2 regions of the Nonomuraea marmarensis genome follow, and region 1 is predicted to be linked to the other one. Evidence: riboswitches for the same ligand, from Rfam matches in the RefSeq annotation. Region 1 holds a riboswitch; the other holds the start of a gene.

What was found. A riboswitch is a leader RNA that binds a small molecule or an ion and turns the genes downstream of it on or off. The one in region 1 is predicted to bind glycine.
Region 2: it holds a riboswitch for glycine, as region 1 does, so the genes downstream of both, gcvT (glycine cleavage system aminomethyltransferase GcvT) here and gcvP (aminomethyl-transferring glycine dehydrogenase) in region 1, are expected to answer to the same signal.

Annotation. Positions count from the first base shown of each region.
Region 1 covers NZ_JBICRM010000020.1:49,873-61,195, forward strand. The annotation lists gene ACFLIM_RS29290 (phosphoribosylanthranilate isomerase) at 1-43, shown strand, start outside; gene ACFLIM_RS29295 (CDP-alcohol phosphatidyltransferase family protein) at 153-734, shown strand; gene ACFLIM_RS29300 (sugar phosphate nucleotidyltransferase) at 739-3,243, shown strand; gene ACFLIM_RS29305 (FHA domain-containing protein) at 3,515-4,027, shown strand; gene ftsR (transcriptional regulator FtsR) at 4,095-4,748, shown strand; gene ACFLIM_RS29315 (bifunctional nuclease family protein) at 4,881-5,351, shown strand; gene ACFLIM_RS29320 (MerR family transcriptional regulator) at 5,499-6,119, shown strand; glycine riboswitch at 6,142-6,239, shown strand; glycine riboswitch at 6,240-6,352, shown strand; gene gcvP (aminomethyl-transferring glycine dehydrogenase) at 6,407-9,244, shown strand; gene ACFLIM_RS29330 (hypothetical protein) at 9,362-9,958, shown strand; gene ACFLIM_RS29335 (tetratricopeptide repeat protein) at 10,018-10,815, shown strand; gene ACFLIM_RS29340 (hypothetical protein) at 10,906-11,262, opposite strand.
Region 2 covers NZ_JBICRM010000003.1:384,392-395,714, reverse strand. The annotation lists gene ACFLIM_RS07340 (nickel/cobalt transporter) at 1-16, shown strand, start outside; gene ACFLIM_RS07335 (Fic/DOC family protein) at 43-594, opposite strand; gene ACFLIM_RS07330 (antitoxin VbhA family protein) at 627-944, opposite strand; gene ACFLIM_RS07325 (SGNH/GDSL hydrolase family protein) at 1,134-1,928, shown strand; gene ACFLIM_RS07320 (hypothetical protein) at 1,987-2,739, opposite strand; gene ACFLIM_RS07315 (FadR/GntR family transcriptional regulator) at 2,858-3,562, opposite strand; gene ACFLIM_RS07310 (glutamine synthetase family protein) at 3,688-5,052, shown strand; gene ACFLIM_RS07305 (aldehyde dehydrogenase family protein) at 5,055-6,398, shown strand; gene ACFLIM_RS07300 (3-oxoacyl-ACP reductase) at 6,403-7,167, shown strand; gene ACFLIM_RS07295 (gamma-glutamyl-gamma-aminobutyrate hydrolase family protein) at 7,181-7,870, shown strand; gene ACFLIM_RS07290 (hypothetical protein) at 7,965-8,792, opposite strand; glycine riboswitch at 8,887-8,984, shown strand; glycine riboswitch at 8,985-9,081, shown strand; gene gcvT (glycine cleavage system aminomethyltransferase GcvT) at 9,116-10,201, shown strand; gene gcvH (glycine cleavage system protein GcvH) at 10,198-10,587, shown strand; gene ACFLIM_RS07275 (L-serine ammonia-lyase) at 10,642-11,323, shown strand, end outside.

The DNA of each region.
Region 1 (11,323 bases):
CCTCATCAGGGCCTTCCTGGAAACGGTACGCCGAGGCGCCTGAGCCCGGTCGTTGGCCGGTGGGGGCGGCGTCGTGGCAGGTGAAACGGCTGGCACAGACCGGGGCCGAGGGGGGCCACTGTGTTGGAGTTCCACGCAGTAGGGTCTGCTGCGTGAGCGAAACTTCCGCGGAGGACCGGATCTGGACGGTTCCTAACCTGCTGAGCTTCCTGCGCCTCCTGGGCGTCCCCGTGTTCCTCTGGCTGGTTCTCGGGCCCAAGGCGGACGGGTGGGCGATCGGGGTCCTCGCGGTGGCCGGGTTCACCGACTGGCTCGACGGGAAGATCGCTCGGGCGTTCAACCAGACCAGCAGGCTCGGCCGGATCATCGATCCCGCGGCCGACAAGCTCTACGTGTTCGCCACCATCCTGGCGCTGCTGCTGCGCGACGTCATCCCGTGGTGGCTGGTCGCCGTCATCCTCGGACGCGAACTCTTCGTCGCGTGTTTCATCCCCGTACTCCGCAAACATGGATATAAGGCACTCCAGGTGCATTTCCTGGGCAAGGCGGCCATGTTCAATCTCATGTACGCCTTCCCTCTGCTCTTCCTTGCCTCCCACACTGGGTGGTATGCCGATATAGCACGAATTGTCGGGTGGGCGTTCGCTCTGTGGGGAACGGGCCTGTACTGGTGGGCAGGGGTGCTGTATGTGGTACAGGTGCGACAACTCGTAGCCGCGGCCAAAAAGGAGTGATCGGGTGAAGGCGGTCGTGATGGCAGGCGGGGAGGGCACTCGGCTGCGTCCCATGACCGCCAACTCGCCCAAGCCCCTGCTCCCGGTGGTCAACCGTCCGATCATGGAACACGTGCTGCGCCTGCTCAAGCGGCACGGCGTCACCGAGACGGTGGTCACGCTGCAGTTCCTGGCCGCCCTCGTGCGCAACTACTTCGGCGACGGCGACGAGCTTGGCATGAGCCTGCAGTACGCCACGGAAGACCTCCCGCTCGGCACCGCGGGCAGCGTCAAGAACGCCGCCGACCGCCTCAAGGACGACCGATTCCTGGTGATCTCCGGCGACGCCCTGACGGATATCGATTTGACCGACATGATCAGGTTTCATCGCGAAAATGCGGCCCTTGTGACTATTGGCCTGAAACGCGTGCCGAACCCGCTCGAGTTCGGGATCATCATCGTCGACGAGGAAGGCCGCGTACAACGCTTCCTGGAGAAGCCCACCTGGGGGCAGGTCTTCTCCGACACCGTCAACACCGGCATCTACGTCATGGAGCCCGAGGTCCTCGACGCCGTGGCCCCCGGCGAGCCCGTCGACTGGTCCTCGGACGTCTTCCCCGCCCTCCTCGACCGCGGCGCCGCCATCTACGGCTACGTGGCCGACGGCTACTGGGAGGACGTCGGCACCCACGACAGCTACCTCAAGGCCCAGGCCGACGCCCTGTCCGGCAAGGTCAACCTGGAGATCGGCGGCTTCGAGCTCTCACCCGGCGTCTGGGTCGCCGACTCGGCCTCGGTGGACCCCGACGCGGTGCTCAAGGGCCCGCTGCTCATCGGCGACTACGCCAAGGTCGAGGCGGGCGCCGAGCTGCGCGAATACACCGTGCTCGGCAACAACGCCGTCGTCCGCGAGGGCGCCTTCCTGCACCGGGCGATCGTCCACGACAACGTCTACCTCGGCCCCGGCGCCCACCTGCGCGGCTGCGTCATCGGCAAGAGCACCGACGTGATGGCCGGCGCCCGCATCGAGGAGAACGCCGTCATCGGCGACGAATGCGTCATCGAAGCCGAGGCGTACGTCTCCAGCGGCGTCAAGGTCTACCCGTTCAAGACCATCGAGGCCGGCGCGGTCGTCAACACCAGCGTCATCTGGGAGTCGCGCGGCCAGCGCAACCTGTTCGGCCCGCGGGGCGTCAGCGGCCTGGTCAACGTCGAGATCACCGCCGAGCTGTGCGTCCGCCTGGCCAGCGCGTACGCCACCACCATCAAAAAGGGCGAGTACGTCGTCACCTCCCGCGACTGCTCCCTGGCCGCCAGGGCGCTCAAGCGGGCCGTCATCGGCGCCCTGACCGCCAGCGCCATCAACGTGCTCGACCTGGAGGCCGCCCCGCTGCCGGTGACCCGCTTCCACACCGCCAGGGAGTCGGCGGCGGGCGGCATCGCATTGCGTACCACGCCGGGGGATCCGCAGAGCGTGGACATCGTCATCATGGACGACCGCGGCGCCGACCTCCCCCCGGCCGCCCAGCGCAAGCTCGAGCGGGTCTTCTCCCGCCAGGAGTTCCGCCGCGCCTTCCCCGGCGAGATCGCCGAGCTGGCCTACCCGGCCAGGGCCGTCGAGGACTACACCCAGGAACTGCTGCGCCACGTCGTGGTGAGCGACGTCAGGGACATGAAGGTCGTCGTGGACTGCGCGGGAGGCACCTCCTCGCTGGTGCTGCCCACGCTGCTCGGCCGCGTCGGCGTCGAGGTGCTCACCGTCAACGCCCGGCTCGACGACATCTCGCCCACCGAGACGCTCGCGGAGCGCCGCCGCGACCTGCAACGCCTGTCCGAGCTGGTCAGCTCGTCGCGGGCGGCGTTCGGCGTGCGGTTCGACCCGCTCGGGGAGCGCATCGCCCTGGTGGACGAGAAGGGCCAGCTCATCAACGAGGAACGCGCCCTGCTCGTCGTGCTCGACCTCGTGGCCGCCGAACGCAGGGGTGGCCAGGTCGCCCTCCCCGTCACCACGACCAGGGTCGCCGAGCAGGTCTGCCGCTTCCACGGCGTACAGGTGCAGTGGACCTCCACCGCGCTCGACGCCCTCACCTCGGCCGCCGCGGGCCCCGACATGATCTTCGCGGCGGACGGGCGCGGCGGCTTCGTCGTCCCGGAGTTCAGCCCCGCCATCGACGGGCTGGCCGCGTTCATGCGGCTGCTGGGCCTGGTCGCCCGCACCCGCCTGTCGCTCAGTCAGATCGACGCCAGGATCCCCGAGGTGAAGCTGCTCAAGCGCACCGTGCCCACGCCGTGGGCGGCCAAGGGCGCCGTCATGCGCTCGGTCATCGAGGCGGCCGAGGCCGAGCCCGAGGGCCACCGCGTCGACACCACCGACGGGGTGCGCGTGGCGCGCGAGGACGGGAGCTGGGTGCTGGTCCTGCCCGCGGCCGCCGAGCCCGTCACCGACCTGTGGGCCGAGGCCTCCGACGTGGACGGCGCCCAGGCCTTGATCGAACGCTGGGCCCGCATCGTGGAACAGGCCGCAAGCTGATCAACGGTCACGGAGTGTCACCGAAAAAGGCTTTGGTGATGATGTGCCCAGAGAGTGCCGCAAGATCGTAATGTAGAAACGCGCGGCGGCATGGACCACGGGGCGGGGGCGGCGGTAACTTTGTCTGCGTCCAAACCAAAGTCCAGCGCCCCGCCTTGACCTTTGCCGCTGATCAGCGTAAGTTGCGGCATTCGCAAACTTGAAAAAGCGAAGCGAGGCGCGCCCCAGAGCACCGTCGCCGCGTCTTCGCGGTAGGAGGCCGAGCCGATCGATGCCGAGCGTCTACTGCACGCAGTGCGGGCACGCCAACCCCGAGGATGCCCGTTTCTGTTCCCGCTGTGGGTCACCGCTGACCAGACCCGAGGTCTCCGGGGACACCACATCGACGATCTCCGTCGCGGGAATCGAGGCGTACGAGGCTGAGACAGGCGACATGCTCCTGGCCGAGCGGGCGCTCGTCGAGCAGCTGCCGCCCGGCGCGGCGTTGCTCACCGTGACCAGGGGGCCCAACCAGGGGAGTCGCTTCCGGCTCGACAAGGACCTGACCACGACCGGGCGCCACCCGGAGAGCGACATCTTCCTCGACGACATCACGGTCTCCCGCCGCCACGTCGAGTTCTACCGCCACCGCGGCGGCCAGTTCTCCGTGCGCGACGTGGGCAGCCTCAACGGCACCTATGTCAACAGGGAGCGGATCGAGGAGGTCCCCCTGCATTCCGGAGACGAGGTGCAGATCGGCAAGTTCCGCCTCGTCTTCCTGATGCGAGTCAACGCCGGCGCATGAGCGAGCGAAGCGAGCGACCGGTAGACACAGCCGCGTGTGCGCTCAGGTGGCCGGCGAAGGCGGCCGGATGAGCGCACAGGCGGCACGCTCGCATATGAGCATCGGGGAGGTGCTCGCGCTGCTCCAGGGCGAGTTCCCCGATGTGACGATCTCCAAGATCCGGTTCTTGGAGGGCGAGGGGCTGATCGAGCCCGAGCGCAGCCCCTCCGGCTACCGCAAGTTCACCCATCTGCACGTGGAGCAGTTGCGTTTCATCCTCACCGAGCAGCGTGACCATTATCTGCCGCTGCGGGTGATCAAGGACAGGATGGCGGAGAGCTTCGGCCGCCCGCGCGCCGTGCAGCAGAAGCAGGAGGTCAGGCTCAGCCGGGCCGAGCTGCTCGAGGCCGCGGGGATCGACGAGGAGACGCTCGACGAGCTAGAGGACTACGGCCTGCTCGCCGCGGTGGCCCGGCGCTACGACGAGGAGGCGCTCAACGTGGCGCGCAGCGTCGGCGCCCTGGCCCGCTTCGGCCTGCACGCCCGCCATCTGCGCGCGGTCAAGGCGGCGGCCGAACGCGAGTGCGGCCTGGTCGAGCAGACCGTCGCCCCCATACTCAAACGGCGCGCCCCCGGCGCCATCGGCGAGGCCGACGAGGTCGCCAGGGAGATTTCCACCCTCCTGCTCGACCTGCACGCATCCCTTGTGCGTACGGGCGTCCGGTCCGTCCTGGGGCGCTGAGACCGTAGCGAGCTGGGAGGGGAGGGCACATTCCAGGCCCGCTGGGTGTTACGTTGAAATGCAGAAGCCAGTCAGCAGAAGCGACGACCAAATAGCTGTGCCGGGTGACCGGTCAGGAATACGGAGCAGCCCGTGTTGCAGATGGAGGTCGTGGGCGTTCGTGTAGAAATGCCCACAAATCAGCCGATCGTCTTGCTCAAGGAGGCACACGGGGAGCGGTTCCTGCCGATATGGATTGGCATGACCGAGGCGACGGCCATCGCGCTGGCCCAGGCTGAGGAGCCGCCGCCGCGACCGCTCACCCACGACCTCTTCCGAGACGTGCTGAGCGCCCTGGGCGTCGGCCTGCGGGCGGTCAACATCGTCGCCCTGCGCGATGGCATCTTCTTCGCCGACCTGGTCTTCTCCAATGGGGTGGAGGTGAGCGCGCGGCCCTCCGACTCGATCGCGCTCGCCCTGCGCACCGGGGCGCGCATCTTCGCCAGCGAGGAGGTCGTCCAGGAGGCCGGGGTGATCATCCCGGACGACCAGGAGGACGAGGTGGAGAAGTTCAGGGAGTTCCTTGACACGATCACTCCCGAAGACTTCGGCAGGGCGGGGTAGGTATTTCGGTGCATTTACGCTTCACGACGCGCCGAGCCGGATCGTTGACTGGGCATGGTCACGGTCCTACGGTGCAAGTGAAACCCGTGGTCGCCCTTTACGAACCCCCAGATCAGGCCGCGGGATGAGAGAAAGCCGGAGGTCCGCGTGGCGGTCAGCAGCGGCGAGGGAAAGACGGCCGGCCAGGAAGATCCGGTGCGGCGTGAGAGCGCGCGGCAGCGTGCCGGGGAGCAGGGTCTGCTCTTCGACGAGCAGCCGGCGGCGCTGCCGGGCGACATCGGATACCGCGGGCCGACGGCCTGTGCGGCGGCCGGCATCACCTACAGGCAGCTCGACTACTGGGCGCGCACCGGCCTCGTGGAGCCCACGATAAGAGCCGCGCAGGGCTCGGGCTCCCAGCGGCTCTACAGCTTCCGCGACATCCTGGTGCTCAAAGTCGTCAAGCGGCTCCTCGACACCGGGGTGTCGCTGCAGCAGATCCGCACCGCCGTGCAGCATCTGCGTGACCGCGGGGTGGCCGACCTCGCGCAGATCACGCTCATGAGCGACGGCGTCAGCGTCTACGAGTGCACCTCGGCCGACGAGGTGATCGACCTGCTCCAGGGCGGCCAGGGCGTGTTCGGCATCGCGCTCGGCCGGGTCTGGCGCGAGGTCGAGGGCTCACTCGCGGAGCTGCCGGGGGAAAGAGCGGCGGTCGAGGACACCGTCCCGGCCGACCACCCCGCTGACGAGCTAGCCCGGCGGCGACGAGCGCGCCGCATAGTCTAGTAATCTAGGACAGCAAGGCTGACGACCCCGTGCGGGAGAGTCTCCGGACCCCAGGTCCCGGAGCGCCGAAGGAGCAACCCTCCCCGGAATCTCTCAGGCATCCTGTACCGCTCGGGCGAGGCAACTCTGGAAAGCAGGCGCGCCCGCCAGGTGTGCCTCACCGACGGTGCAAGCCCCTGTCCCGGGGTGAAGCTCTCAGGTCGCGATGAGCTCGCGCTGACAGAGGGGGAGATCCGGCACTCGTCCGCGCCCTGGCGCCGGTCTCCATAGCCTCGGGAGGCATCTCCATGACCGATCTGTCCGTTCCGCCGTTCTCCTCCAGGCATATCGGGCCATCGGCGTCCGAGCAGCAGCGCATGCTGGAGGCCGTGGGCTTCGAGTCCGTGGCGGACCTGGTGGCCGTGGCCGTTCCCGAGGCCATCAGGGCCAAGGACCGGCTCAAGCTGCCCGCCGCCGCAGGCGAGGCCGAGGCCATCGCCGAGCTGCGCGCCCTCGCCGGGCGCAACCGGGTGCTCACCTCGATGATCGGGCTGGGCTACCACGACACCGTCACGCCCGCCGTCATCCGCCGCAGCCTGCTGGAGAACCCGGGCTGGTACACCGCCTACACCCCGTACCAGCCGGAGATCTCGCAGGGCCGCCTCGAGGCGCTGCTGAACTTCCAGACGGTCGTCTCCGACCTGACGGGCCTGCCCGTCGCGGGCGCGTCCCTGCTCGACGAGGCGACGGCCGCCGCCGAGGCGATGACGCTGGCCCGGCGCGCGGGCAAGTCCAAGAGCAGTGTGTTCGTGGTCGACGCCGACACCCTGCCGCAGACCAAGGCCGTGCTCGCCACCCGGGCCGAGCCGCTCGGGATCACGCTGGTGGAGGACTCCCTGGGGGGCGGGCTGCCCGAGTGCTTCGGCGTGCTCGTCCAGTACCCGGGCGCTTCCGGGCGGCTGCGCGACTTCCGTGCCGTGGCCGCCGCCGCGCACGAGGCGGGCGCGCTCGTCGTGGCCGCCGCCGACCTGCTGGCCCTGACCCTCGTGGCCGCTCCTGGCGAGCTGGGGGCCGACATCGCGATCGGGTCCTCGCAGCGGTTCGGGGTGCCGTTCGGGTTCGGCGGGCCGCACGCCGCGTACATGTCCGTACGCGAGGGGTTGCAGCGGCAGCTCCCCGGACGCCTGGTGGGCGTGTCGGTGGACGCCGACGGCGACCCCGCCTACCGGCTGGCCTTGCAGACCCGCGAGCAGCACATCCGCCGCGAGAAGGCCACCAGCAACATCTGCACCGCCCAGGTCCTGCTCGCCGTCATCGCCGGCATGTACGCCGTCTACCACGGCCCCGAGGGGCTGCGCGGGATCGCCCACCGGGTGCACCGGCACGCCGTGGCCCTCGCGGGCGGGCTGCGCGAGGCGGGGCTCGAGGTCGTGCACCGCGAGTTCTTCGACACCGTGCTCGTACGCGTGCCCGGCCGGGCCGCCTCCGTGGTCGCCGCCGCCGTCGAGCAGGGCGTCAACCTGTGGCAGGTCGACAATGACCACGTGTCGATCTCGTGCGACGAGAAGACCGGGGCCGCCGAGGTGACCAAGGTGTGGGCCGCGTTCGGCGTCGACGGCACAGGCGACGGCACAGACGTGGGCCTGGACGCCGACGCGCTGCCCGCCGCGCTGCTGCGCGAGTCGGCGTACCTGACGCACCCGGTCTTCCACAGCCACCATTCCGAGACCGCGATGCTGCGTTACCTGCGCAAGCTGCAGGACAAGGACATCGCGCTCGACCGTTCGATGATCCCGCTCGGCTCCTGCACGATGAAGCTCAACGCGACCACCGAGATGGAGCCGATCAGCTGGCCCGAGTTCGCCGCGATCCACCCGTACGCGCCCGCCGACCAGGCCGAGGGCTACCTGGAGCTGATCGGCACGCTGGAGGGCTGGCTGGCCGAGGTGACCGGTTACGACGCCGTCTCGATCCAGCCGAACGCGGGCTCGCAGGGCGAGTTCGCCGGGCTGCTGGCCATCCGCGCCTACCACCGCGCCAACGGCGAGAGCGGGCGCGACGTCTGCCTCATCCCGTCCTCCGCCCACGGCACGAACGCGGCCAGCGCCGTCATGGCCGGCATGCGGGTCGTGGTCGTGGCCTGCGACTCCGACGGCAACGTGGACCTGGCCGACCTCGACGCCAAGATCGACAAGCACCGTGACGCGCTGGCCGCGATCATGGTGACGTACCCGTCGACGCACGGCGTCTACGAGGAGACGATCATCGAGGTGTGCGCCAAGGTGCACGACGCGGGCGGCCAGGTCTACGTGGACGGGGCCAACCTGAACGCGCTGGTCGGGCTGGCCAAGCCGGGCGAGTTCGGGGCCGACGTGTCCCACCTCAACCTGCACAAGACGTTCTGCATCCCGCACGGGGGCGGCGGCCCCGGCGTCGGCCCGGTGGCGGTGCGCGGCCACCTGGCGGCCTATCTGCCCGGGCACCCGCTGCACAACGGCACGCCGGTCGGGCCCGTCTCGGCGGCGCCCTACGGGTCCGCGGGGATCCTGCCGATCTCGTGGGCGTACATCAGGATGATGGGCTCCGACGGGCTCACCGCCGCCACCGAGCAGGCCATCCTGTCGGCGAACTACCTGGCGCGGCGGCTCGCCCCGCACTTCCCCGTGCTCTACACAGGGCGGGGCGGGCTGGTGGCGCACGAGTGCATCGTGGACCTGCGGCAGATCACCAAGGAGACCGGCGTCACCGTGGACGACGTGGCCAAGCGGCTCATCGACTACGGCTTCCACGCACCCACCATGTCGTTCCCCGTGGCGGGCACGTTGATGATCGAGCCGACCGAGAGCGAAGACCTCGGGGAGCTCGACCGGTTCGTGGACGCGATGGTCGCCATCCGAGGGGAGATCTCCAAGGTGGCGTCCGGGGACTACGACAGGACGGACAACCCGCTGCGGAACGCGCCGCACACGGCCGAGTCGGTCACCGCGGACGAGTGGCGGCACCCGTACTCGCGGTCCGAGGCGGCCTATCCGCTGCCGTCGTTGCGTGACGGGAAATACTGGGTGCCGGTGCGGCGCATCGACCAGGCCTACGGGGACCGCAACCTGGTGTGCTCGTGCCCGCCGCTGGAGGCCTACGAGGATTAGTTCGCTCTGCGGGCGTGTGTCCTCGTCGCTTCGCGTACGAGGACTGACCCCTGGCGGGGGCGCTGAGCCGCGCGGAGTAGCGTGGGATCATCGAGTGGGTCATCGGGGAGGCCGGTGATGCGCGGTGGCGTGCTGGGCGACCTCGTCAAGGGCCAGGTGTGCCTGTTCGCCGGGCTGAGCGTGTGCTTGGTCATCATGCCCGGTTGCCTGTCGTTCAACTGCGGGATGAGCGATTTCGGGGTGCACTGGGGCACGGCGGTGCCGTACGCGTTCGGGTTCCTCGGCGCGGCCCTCTTCACCAGGAGAGGGCTGCGGGCGGCGGCGCCCCTGTTGCCCGCGCCGCGGTTCGTGCGGGTGGCGGGGGACTCGTTCGCGTTGCTGCTGGTCGGGATCCTGCTGACGCCCTACACCTTGGCCGACGCCGTGCATTGGGTTCACAGGTCGTTCGGGGCGGCGTTGTTCCTGTACGAGATGGTGCTGGCGGTGCGGCTGCTGGCGTGGGGGTTCGGCGGGTTGTTGTCGGTCGTCGTCCAGGTGGTGGGCGGGGTGACGTCCGGCGTCTCCGTCGTGCTGGCGGAGGGGCCGCTGGTGGTGGGGCAGGCGGTGTTCCAGCTCGCGTTCGGGGTGACCATCATCAGGATGGCGCGGCTACTGCCCCGCCAGGGGCCCGAACCGGGCGAAACGAGCACCGGCCAGTCCTTCAGCGTCAACTGAGCAGACATGATCGCCCGAAGTCGTTAGGCTCGGTGCGACCGTCGCCACAAGGAGCTCCCTTGACGTTCTCAGAGCTGGAGACCCCGCCCCTCGACGCCGCCCGCCGCCTGGCCGAACGCGGTGACCTCGACGGCGCCGCCGCCATCCTCAGCGAGCTCGCCGCCGATCCGGAAGGACCCGACAGGGCTCAGGCCGCCGTCGGGCTCGCCGTGGTGCTGGAGGAGCGCGGCGACGTCGAAGCGGCTCGGGCCGCCGCCAGGACCGCGCTGGCCACCGGGCACCCCGAATACGCCGCCCAGGCCGCCTGCCATCTGGCGCAGGGCTTCGAGCGGGAGGGGCGGGCCGAGCAGGCCAGGGCCGCCTGGCAGGCCGTGCTGGGGGTCGGCACGCCCGCGTACGTGCCGCTGGCCCATCTCGCGCTGGCCCGGCTGGCCATGGAAGCGGAGGATCCGGACGGGGCAGCCAAGGAGCTGCGGGCCGCCATGGCGGCCGGAGACGACCGGCTCGGGGCGCACGCCGCGCAGGAGCTGGCCGGCCTCCTGCTGGAGCACGGGGAGCCCGGGGAGGCGGCCGGGGTCCTCATGGACGCGCTGGAGTTCGCTCCGGGCGAGGAGGTGCCGGGGCTGCGGATCCAGCTCGGGATCGCGCATCTGGAGCTGGCCTGCGCGGAGTTCGCCGAGACGGTGGAGGCCGGGGCCGATCCCCAGACGAGCGCCCTGGCCATCGAACTGCTGGCCCGCACGCTACCGCTGCGCGGGCGGCTGGACGACGCGGACCGGGTGTGGTCGTACGGGCTGGAGCACGAGGACGAGACCCTGGCCGCCGAGGTCCGCCTCCGCTACCACCGCGACACCTGACGGAGCGCCCTCCCCCTGAGGGACCGCGGCCCTGCTGCCGGGCATGCGTGATGGCGGAGGTGCTCCCGTCGCCTCCGCCCGGCCCGCGCGTCAGCCGCGGCGCATGATGGCCGCGGCGGCGGCGACGTTGATGACCACGATCGCCAGCCACGTGATCGTCAGCCCCACCAGCCCCGCGTTGCCCGCCGCGATGGCCGTCAGCGGGATGCCGATGCCCATCGAGCCCAGCGCGATGGGGATCATCGCCGCGCCCGGGGTCTGCCTCTTGTGCGGAGGGGCGCCCCGGTAGTCCGGCCCGTGGTCCAGTTCGGCGCGGACGCGGGCGGTGATCGTGGCGTCGAGGCGTTCGACGAACGACTCGACGAGCGCGGCTTCGTAATCCGGACCGAGATCACGGCGGGCGTCGATCGTGGCCTGCAGGTCATCCCGGATGCGATTGTCTGGCATAACGGTAATCATCCACCGTGTCCGCCGCGCCGTCATCAGACCTGAGGGCTAAGGTGCGCTC
Region 2 (11,323 bases), on a different contig from region 1:
AGCCGTCGCGCTCTAAGCCCGCGGGGGACCTCGTCGAGCCAATCATTCCTTGATCGGCTCAGGGCGCAACAACGAGTCGAGTAGTGCGCGGAGTAGCCCGTTGTCGCCGCGAAGAGAAGCCTGCGATGCTTGCGCGTTGCCGTCTGGATCCAGATCGGACCAGTCGATGGGCCAGCCCGCTTCACGGCTGAGTTGGCGGAAGAAGGCGCGCTGCGTACGGCCGTTGCCTTCGCGGAACGGGTGGATCGCGTTGATCTCCGCGAAATAGTGGGTCAACCGGTCAACGAATCGGTCGCGTGGGAGCTCACGCAGGTAACGCTCCTTCGCCAAGGCGCCGAATACCTCCGCCGAGTGCGTCTCGATGTGCTGCGGCAGGCAGAACGGATCCGACCGCGCGATCCCCACCACCCGGATCTCACCAGCCCATGGATAGAGATCGCCGAAGATCTCGCGATGGAAGGAGCGCAGATGGGCGAGGTCGTAGCCGCCCGGCAGGGTCCTGGTGCCCAGGTCCGCCAATGCGGCTCCCGTCACGGCCGCCTCCGCCTCGCGCAGCCGCTGGGCGTCAGCGATTCCAAGCCGGTTGCGCAGCACACCGCTGGCAGGATCGATGTATGGATCGATGGTCACGCCGCACCGTAGAGTCGCCGGACGAGCTCACGCATGTTCGGCGTGCTGATCTCGCCACGCGCCCAGCGCTCCATGATGGCCTCGGCGTCCGTCCCCACCGTGAGCCCTTCAGCCCGCACGGACGCCATGGCCTCCGTCAGCGACTGAGCCCGCTCCGCAGTCAGTTCGTCGAACACTTCAACCGAAACCATGACCGCCTCGGTCTTGCGATGCGACCCCACTCCCACCGGCGTACGATCACCTTGGCGGAACCGCTCCAGCACACGAGGTAGCTGCTCGCGCGCCTCCCGCACAGACAACGTCTCTATCAACATGCTTAAAGTGTACTCGATTGTGTACACATTTGCCTCGCACGAGCAACCGCATGCGCGTCAACGGTGGCCTGTTCGATGAGCGCGTCGAGGTCGGCACGCTCAGGCTCGGACGACATAGCCGCTCATGCTGGCCTGGCGGGCCTCGTCCTCCCCGATATCGTGTTCTTCCCACGCCGGAAGGACGATGCCATGAGCTATGCCCGGTACGTCGCCCTCGGTGACAGCCAGACCGAGGGCCTCGGCGACGGCGACGACATCCGCGGCCACCGCGGCTGGGCCGACCGCCTCGCCGAGAACCTGGCCCGCGCCAACCCCGGCCTGCTCTACGCCAACCTCGCCGTCCGCGGCCGCCGGGCCGCCCAGATCCGCGACGAGCAGCTGCCGGTCGCCCTGGAACTGCGGCCCGACCTGGCCACGGTCATGGCGGGCATGAACGACGTGATCCGGCCGGGCTTCGAGCCCGCCGCGGTGGCGGCGGTGCTGGAGGACATGTACGCGGCCCTGACCGCCACGGGGGTGCATGTGGTCACCGTGACCTTCCCCGACATCGGCGCGATCGCGCCGCTGGCCCGCCGGTTCCGGCCCAGGGTGCTCGACCTCAACGCCCGCATCAGAGACGCCGCCGCGCGCCATGGGATCACGCTGATCGACACGTACCCGCTGGGGTACATCACCGACGCCAGGATGTGGAGCAGCGACCGGCTGCACGCCAGCCCCGCAGGCCACGCCAGGTTCGCCGACGCCGTGGCGCACGCACTCGGCCTGCCGGGCAGCGACGGCACCTGGATGACGCCGCTCCCGGCGCTGCCCGCGCCGCCCGCCTGGCGGGCGGCGGCGACAGAGGTGCGGTGGCTGGCCACGTTCGCGGGGCCGTGGATCGGCCGCCGCCTGCGCGGCCGCTCCTCGGGCGACGGCCGCACCGCCAAGCGCCCGCTGCTCACACCGGTGACCGGCGACGATCAGTCGTCGACAGACGGAGCTTGACGTTGGACAGATCGAACTCCGTCATCCCGGCCAGATGCATCGAAGGAAGTGCCATGCCTCAAGTGTGCCGACGGCTACGCCGTGTGGAAGGCAGATCATGGCGCCCGGACAGGAATTCCTGGAAGGCGATCTTGGCCCGGATCACCGGGCGCCGCCACCGCTCCTCGCGGTGAACGGCCCGGGCCAACTTGCGCGGTGAGCGCGTGGCGAAGAACCAGTGGGCCCACGGAGAGCCGGGACGCGCCAGGCGTATCGCGCCGACCAGCAACATCGGCGGGACGAACAGGCCCGCCATCCCCGTCCAGATCTTGCCCTTGAGCAGCGTGACGACGGCCAGCACCAGGTTGGCCACGATCAGTGCGGCGGGGTCGATCAGGGTTCCGTAGTCCCAGGTGAGGGGGCGCAGGCCGATGAGGAGCAGGCCGGTGACGGCGACCGCGATGAAGACCGCGTCCACCGAGGTGCGCCCCTCCTCCTCCCAGTAGACGTCGTGCAGGTGCAGGATCAGCGCGAACTCGTCCAGCACCAGCGCAGACCCGATCCCGAACACGCAGGCCGCGGCGGCGGCCCCGGCCTGCGAATCGGACGTGACGAGGCCGGTGACGCCGCCGACCAGCATCAGCACCACGCCGAACACGACGTGGTGGATGTGCATCTCACCCACGTTGAGGTTGCGGAACCAGCCGACCTTCGCCCTGATCAGGCGGACATTGATGCGGGTGGCGATGAACGCCACGATGAGCGCGACGAAGTAACAGAACAGCGGCAGCCGTCCCGTGGCGACAATGCTTTGCTGGAACCAGTTCCCCATGACCTGAATCCGATGGTACGAGCCGTCTGCACCGTCCAGGTCACTTGCCGTGAACTGGGTGCTGCGCGCGGTCGGCCCCGTCTACCAGTTCCGCCACGAGCGGCTGCGCGCCCACCTGTCAGGACAGGAACGCTCGTAACAGGGCGGCCGTGCCCTCCAGGTGCTCGGTCACCGCCCGCCGGGCCGCGTCCGGGTCCCCGGAGAGGATGGCGTCCACGATAGCCCGGTGCTGTACGGCGGCGTGATCCAGGTTGACCTGGAGCATCGGGATGGCGTTCAGCAGGTCGCTGACCCGCGAGCGGGCGTCCGCGCACGTCGTGGCCAGCAGCGTCGAGCCGGTCAGCTCGGCGATGGACAGGTGGAAGGCCGTGTCGAGGCGGCGGTAGTCGTCGAGGCCGGCCTCGTTCAGGTCCGACAGCCTGCGCACCAGCACGGCCCGCTGCTCCTGCGTGAGGCCGGACGCGGCCAGCACCTGGGCCGCCCCGCACTCCACCGCCAGCCGGAACGTGAGGGCGTCGGACAGCTCGGCCATGCCCATCTCCGCCACGGCCTGGCGCAGGTCGCCGGCGTCCGGCTTGGGCGGGACGTAGGTGACGAAGGCGCCGCCGTAGCGGCCGCGGCGTACGTCGAGGTAGCCCGCGTCCGACAGCGCGCGGATCGCCTCGCGCAGGGTGACCCGGCTGATGCCGAGCTGGACCGCGAGCTCGCGCTCCGGAGGGAGCTTGCCGCCCGGCGCGACCACGCCCAGCTTGATCGCCTGGAGCAGCCGTTCCACGGTCTCCTCGAAGGCGTTACCGGCCCTCACCGGGCGCAACACCGTCATCAAACGCGCCGACTCGTCCAACGTGTCCTCAGGTCTTGACAAGCGATCCCGCCATACACATCAATGGTCTGAGACTAGCCCAATTAACGGGAAAGCGCGTCAGACCAGAATCGGAGCGGCGTAGCGTGAGCGAGAGCACCGGGTTCCTTACCGTCAGCGAGCTGCGCGACGACGTGGCGTTCGGGCGCATCGACACCGTGCTCCTCGCGATCGCCGACATGCAGGGCAGGTTGCAGGGCAAGAGGCTGTCCGCGCGCTATTTTCTCGAAGAGGTGCTGCACCACGGCTCGGAGGGGTGTAATTACCTGCTCGCGGTGGACGTGGACATGAACACGGTCTCCGGGTACGCGATGTCGTCCTGGGACCGCGGCTACGGCGACTTCGTGATGAAACCGGACCTGACGACGCTGCGCAGGGTGCCGTGGCAGGAGGGGACCGCGATGCTGATGGCGGACCTGGCCTGGGAGGGCGGCGACGACGTGACCGCCTCGCCCCGCCAGATCCTGCGCCGGCAACTCGCCCGGCTGGCCGAGCGGGGCCTGGCCGCGTACGTGGGGACCGAGCTGGAGTTCTGCGTCTACGAGGACAGTTACGAGGACGCATGGAAGCGCGCCTATCGGGATATGTCGCCGGCCAACCTCTATAACGTTGACTACTCGCTGCTCGGCACCGCCCGCATCGAACCCCTCCTGAGGCGGATAAGGCGGGACATGGAGGGCGCGGGCATGTACGTCGAGTCCGCCAAGGGCGAATGCAACCTGGGCCAGCACGAGATCGCCTTCCGCTACGACGAGGCGCTCAGGACCTGCGACAACCACACCATCTACAAGAACGGCGCCAAGGAGATCGCCGCCCAGGAGGGCAAGTCGATCACCTTCATGGCCAAGCCGAACCAGCGCGAGGGCAACTCCTGCCACATCCACATCTCGCTCCAGAGCCTCGAAGGGGACCCGGTCATGGCGGGCGAGGGGCCGTACGGACTCTCGCCGCTCGGGGCCCGCTTCATCGCCGGGCAGCTCGCCTGCATGCGCGAGCTCACCCTCCTGTACGCCCCCAACATCAACTCCTACAAGCGCTACGTCCCCGGCAGCTTCGCCCCCACGGCCGTCAAGTGGGGCGTCGACAACCGCACGTGCTCGCTCAGGCTCGTCGGCCACGGCCGGTCGCTGCGCATCGAGAACCGGGTGCCCGGCGGCGACGTCAACCCGTACCTCGCGGTGTCCGCGTTGATCGCGGCCGGGCTGCACGGCATCGACAACGAGCTGCCGCTGGAGGACGAGTACGACGGCAACGCCTACGACTCCGGCGCCGAGACCGTGCCGCACACGCTGCGGGACGCCCTGGCGCTGTTCGAGGGGTCGAAGCTGGCCCGCGAGACGTTCGGCAAGGACGTGGTCGAGCATTACGCGAACAACGCGCGGGTGGAACTGGCCGCGTTCGACGCGGCGGTGACGGATTGGGAGCTGTTCCGTGGTTTCGAGCGGATGTGAAGATGAAGATCGTTAATCCGGCGACGGAAGACGTCATAGCCGACGTCGAGATGGCCGACGCGGCCGAGGTCGACCGGGCGGTGGAGCGGGCCGCGAAGGCTTACCGGGGCTGGCGCGAGGTGTCGCCCGGCGACCGGGCGCGGCTGCTGCGCAGGTTCGCGGACCTGGTGGGCGAGCACGGCGACGAGCTGGCGGCGCTGGAGCTGGCCAACGCCGGGCACCCGATCGGCAGCGCCCGCTGGGAGGCCGGCACCGTACGCGACGTGCTCAACTTCTACGCCGGCGCCCCGGAACGCAACCACGGCAAGCAGATCCCGGTGCGCGGCGGTGTGGACATCACGTTCCAGGAGCCCCTGGGCGTCGTGGGCGTCATCGTGCCGTGGAACTTTCCGATGCTGATCATGTCGTGGGGCGTGGCGCCCGCGCTGGCGGCCGGCAACACGTTGATCGTCAAGCCGGCCGAATGGACTCCGCTGACCGCGCTGAGGCTGGCCGAGCTGGCCCTGGCGGCGGGCCTCCCCGAGGGGGTGCTCCAGGTGCTGCCTGGGGTAGGGGAGGTCGCGGGGGCCCGGCTGGTCGAGCATCCGGACGTGGCCAAGATCGTGTTCACCGGCTCGACCGAGGTCGGCAAGGAGATCGCCGCCAAGGCGGCGCGGCAGGTCAAGCGCGTCACGCTGGAACTAGGCGGCAAATCCGCAAATATCATCTTTGCGGACTCAGACCTGGAAAAGGCGGCAAAAACTGCGCCTTATGCCGTTTTCGACAACGCGGGGCAGGACTGCTGCGCCCGGTCCAGGATTCTCGTCCAGGCCGCCGCGTACGACGAGTTCATGGCCCTGCTCGCCCCCGCCGTACAGAACGTCGTGGTCGGCGACCCGCGCGACGAGAGCACCGAGATGGGCCCGCTGATCAGCGCCGAGCACCTCGACCGGGTGCGCGGCTTCGTCCACGGCACCCCCTACCTGCAGGGATCCTGCCCGCAGGGCAAGGGCTACTGGTTCCCGCCGACCGTGCTGACCCCGGACGTCACGGACCGGACGTTCACCGAGGAGATCTTCGGCCCGGTGGTGTCGGTGGTCCGGTTCGAGGACGAGGCGGAGGCCGTGCGGATCGCCAACGACACCCCCTACGGCCTCAGCGGCTCCATCTGGACCCGCGACGTCGGGCGGGCGCTGCGCGTGGCCAGGGCGGTCGAGTCGGGCGCCCTGTCGGTGAACTCGCACTCCTCCGTCCGCTACTGGACCCCGTTCGGCGGCTTCAAGCAGTCCGGCCTCGGCAGGGAGCTCGGCCCGGACGCCCTGGCGGCGTTCACCGAGACCAAGAACGTCTTCATCTCATCGGAGTAGTTACATGCAGCGTTTGCAGGACCGCGTAGCCGTCATCACCGGCGCGGGCAGCGGCATCGGACTGGCCACGGCCCGCCGGTTCGCCGACGAGGGCGCCAAGGTGGTGTGCGTGGACGTCGACGAGGAGGCCGGCGCCAAGGCCGCGGGCGAGGTCGGCGGGATCTTCGTCAGGGCCGACGTGACCAGCGAGGACGACGTCGTCAGGATGTTCGGGACGGCGTTCGAGACCTATGGCGGCGTGGACATCGCGTTCAACAACGCCGGCATCTCGCCGCCCGACGACGACTCGATCCTGGAGACCGGCATCGACGCCTGGCGCCGCGTCCAGGAGGTGAACCTGACCAGCGTCTACCTGTGCTGCAAACACGCCATCCCGTACATGCGGCGCCAGGGCAAGGGCTCGATCATCAACACGGCGTCGTTCGTGGCGGTGATGGGCTCGGCCACGTCGCAGATCTCGTACACGGCGTCCAAGGGCGGCGTGCTGGCGATGTCGCGCGAGCTGGGCGTGCAGTTCGCCAGGGAGGGCATCAGGGTGAACGCGCTGTGCCCGGGCCCGGTGAACACGCCACTGCTGCAGGAGCTGTTCGCCAAGGACCCGGAACGGGCGCAGCGGCGGCTGGTGCACATTCCGGTGGGCCGCTTCGCCGAGGCCTCCGAGATCGCGGCCGCGGTGGCGTTCCTGGCCAGCGACGACGCGTCGTTCATCACGGGCAGCGAGTTCCTGGTGGACGGCGGCATCTCCGGCGCCTACGTCACCCCGCTCTAGGAGGCACAACGTCGTGCGGCGTCCCGTCATCGGCATCACGTCCTACGTCGAGCCCGCGAAGTTCACGGTGTGGGAGCTGCGCGTCGCGCTGCTCCCGTACATGTACGTGGAACAGGTCGTACGCGCCGGCGGCCAGCCCGTCGTGCTGCCCCCGGCCGGCGATCCCGCGCAGGTCGTCAGCCGCCTGGACGGCCTCATCCTGGCCGGGGGCGGCGACATCGACCCGGCGAGGTACGGCGAGCCGCCGCACGACCGCACCGGCTATATCCGGAAATTTCGGGATGAGGCAGAGTTTGCCCTATTGACCGAGGCCCTCGACGCGGGCCTGCCGTTCCTCGGCATCTGCCGCGGCCTCCAGGTCCTGAACGTCGCCCTCGGCGGCACCCTCCACCAGCACCTCCCCGACGTGGTCGGGCACGCGGGGCACTCCCCCGAGCCCGGCCGCTTCGGTCCCCTCCCGATCATCGCCAAGCCCGGCACCCGCCTGGCCAAGGCCCTGGGCACGGACCCGGTGACGGTCCCGCACTACCACCACCAGGCCATCGACCGCCTCGCCCCGGGCCTCACGGCCACCGCCACCGCCGACGACGGCACGATCGAGGCGGTGGAGCCGGACTCGGGTGCCTTCACGATGGCGGTGCAGTGGCACCCGGAGGCGGCCGAGGACTGTGCCCTCTTCGAGGCCCTCGTGGCGGCCTGCTGAGGACGAACGGCACGCACGGCTCGGCCAGCGGCGCCGGTCACCGGACCGGCTCGACCAGCGGGCACTCAACCGGCCGACTCGACCAGGCGTACCCTCAGCCGACCGGCTTGAGCATGCCGTCGAGCGCGATGGCCCCCCCGCCGTACTTCTCGTCCAGCCTGCGGCGCAGGTCGTCGGTGGCCAGCCAGACCACCGCGTTCACCCGGTTCGCGATCTCGTCGGGCGACGTCGAGACCATGCCGCCGGCCAGCTCGGCCTCGATCGCCCGCTGGATCCGGTGCAGCTCGGTCTCGGTGCGCTGGGCGCCGGTCAGGCACAGCGCACCGCCCCACACCTCCCGGATCCACGCCTCCCGGCCCGACAGGTCGCCGGTGAACCTCAGGTTGAGCACGTAACGCCGCGCATCGAGTTCCTCCTCCTTGGCCGGGTCGGGCTGCGGCCCGAGCCGGTCGATCCACGTGCCGGCGAACTCCTCGGCCGTCCTGGCCCGCTCCATCGCCTCCTTCATGGTCCGCTCCGTCGTCTTCGCGGGATCGATCGGCCGCCAGCCGCCCTCGGGCTCGGGACACGGGCTCGCGAACCTGTCCTCGGCCTCCGGATCCGCCCGGGCGGGCTCGCCCGGCGGCTCCGTCAGGGTCAGCCGGGCGCCGTCCCAGGTGCCGACCACCCGGTACGACCCCCACTTCACGCCCCTCACCGACTCATGCGCCACCTTGCTCCAGTCCCAACCCACGACGTCGGGGCCGCCACACTGCGGCGGGAGCGACTGGGCGACCATCGAGCACAGCTGGGGGCCATGCCCGCCACCTTCGAGCACCGTCAGGCTGGCCTGGTACCGAGGCGGCGCGGCGGCCTCCTGGGCTCCGCAGGACGCGAGGGTCAGGGCGGCGACCAGACCGAGAGCCGCTGTTCGCCGATTCATACCCCTTGGACGTCACCGTCCCCGAGGCGGTTCACAAGAGATCAGAACGCGACAACACCCCCATCACGGCACTAGGCTTGACGGACATCACCGGCGAAACCGTGCGGGAGAGCACCCTGACAGCCGGTCAGGGTCCCTGAAGGAGCAAGCCCTCCCCGCAAACCTCTCAAGGCAAAGGACCGCGCGGCCGAGGTGACCTCTGGAAAGCAGGCCTGCGGGGCCTCGCCGAAGGTGAAAGTCCGGCAAAACTCGGGCGAAGCTCTCAGGCATCGATGACAGAGGGGGAGGATGCTGGCATCCAATCCTGTCCTGAGGTGCGACAAATGTCCCGACCTACACCGCTACGAGACGTTCACGAGAGCCTCGGCGCCACGCTCACCGACTTCGCGGGGTGGCTCATGCCCCTCCGGTACGGGAGCGAGTCCGCGGAGCACAAGGCCGTTCGCGAGGCGGCCGGGTTGTTCGACCTCTCGCACATGGGTGAGATCTTCCTGACCGGGCCGCAGGCCGGACAGGCGCTCGACTACGCGCTGGTCGGCCACCTGTCGGCACTCACGCCCGGGCGGGCCAGGTACACCATGATCGTGAACGAGCGCGGCGGGGTGCTCGACGACCTCATCGTCTACCGGCTCGGGGACGAGGAGTTCATGGTCGTGGCAAACGCCTCAAACTACGAAAAAGTCGCGGATGAGCTGAAAAATCGTGCTAAAGCGTATGACGTGGTGGTCGAGGATCGGTCGGACCAGTACGCGCTGATCGCCGTACAGGGGCCTCGCTCCCAGGAGATCCTCGCCACGCTCACCGACGCCGACCTCGACGGGCTCAAGTACTACGCGGGCCTGCCGGGGCTGGTCGACGGCCGGCAGGCGCTCATCGCACGTACCGGCTACACCGGGGAGGACGGGTTCGAGCTGTTCGTCGCCAACCAGGACGCGGTGCCGCTGTGGCACGCGCTCATGGCGGCGGGCGAGCCGCACGGACTCAAGCCCGCCGGCCTGTCCAGCCGCGACACGCTCAGGCTGGAGGCGGGCATGCCGCTGTACGGCAACGAGCTCAGCGTCGAGCTGACCCCGTTCGACGCGGGACTGGGCAGGGTGGTGAAATTCGACAAGCCGGGCGACTTCGTCGGCAGGTCGGCGCTCGAGGCGGTCAAAGACGACCCGCCCCGGCGCCGGCTCGTCGGCCTGGTCGCGCGGACCCGCCGGGTGCCGCGCCACGGTTACCCGGTCACCAAAGACGGCGCCGTCGTCGGCGAGGTCACCAGCGGTGCGCCCTCCCAGACTCTGGGCAGGCCCATCGCGATGGCCTACGTGGACACCGGCGCCGATGCAGGCCTGGCTGTGGACATCCGGGGCAGCCATGAACCTATGGACCTGGTAGAGCTGCCCTTTTACAGGAGGAACAAGTGAGCAAGATCCCTGACGACCTGAGCTACACCAAGGAGCACGAGTGGGTGGCCGGACTCGACGACGGCCTGACCGTGACCGTGGGCATCACGGCCTTCGCCGCCGACTCCCTTGGTGACGTCGTCTACGTGCAGCTCCCCGAGGTCGGTTCGACTGTCGAAGCGGGCGACTCCATCGGCGAGGTGGAGTCGACCAAGTCGGTGAGCGACATCTACACGCCGGTCGGCGGCGAGGTCGTCGAGGTGAACCAGGCCGTCGTGGACGACCCTGGCCTGGCCAACAGCGACCCGTACGGCGAGGGCTGGATGTTCAGGGTGCGTACGGAAGGCGCGGCCGAGGACCTGCTCACCGCCGAGGAGTACACGGCGCTCACCTCAGGCGAGTCCTGACCCATCCGCCGGGGCCCCATCCGGGCCCCGGCCTTTCATGAAGGGCGCACATCAATGGCGATCAGCGTCTTCGATCTCTTCAAGATAGGCATCGGCCCGTCGAGCTCCCACACGGGAGGCCCGATGGCGGCCGCGCACAAGTTCGCCCGCGGGCTGCACGAGGACGGCCTCCTGCCGCGCGTGGCCCGCGTCGAGGCGATCCTGTACGGCTCGCTCGGCCTGACCGGCAAGGGCCACGGCAGCGACAAGGCGGTCCTGCTCGGCCTGTCCGGCGAGAAGCCCGAGCTGGTCGACGTGGACTCCGTCGAAGGCCGCGTAGCCGAGATGCGTACCTCAGGCAAGATCAAACTGTACGGTACGCACGAGATCCCCTTCGTCGTGGGCCAGGACCTCGTCTTCGAACGCAAGATCTCCCTCCCCGAGCACCCGAACGGCATGCGCTTCACCGCGTACTCCGCCGACGGCTCGGAGCTCAGGCAGAAGGTCTACTTCTCGGTCGGCGGCGGCTTCGTCGTGGACGAGAACGCCACCGGCGCCGACCGCATCAAGCCGGACGACACCGTCCTCCCCTACCCCTTCACCACCGGGGAGGAGCTGCTCAAGCACTGCTCGAACACGGGCCTGTCGATCTCCGCCCTCATGCTGGAGAACGAGAAGGCGTTCGGCCGCACCGAGGCGGAGATCCGCGCGGGGATCCTGCACCTCTGGCAGGTCATGTCCGAATGCGTGCGCCGCG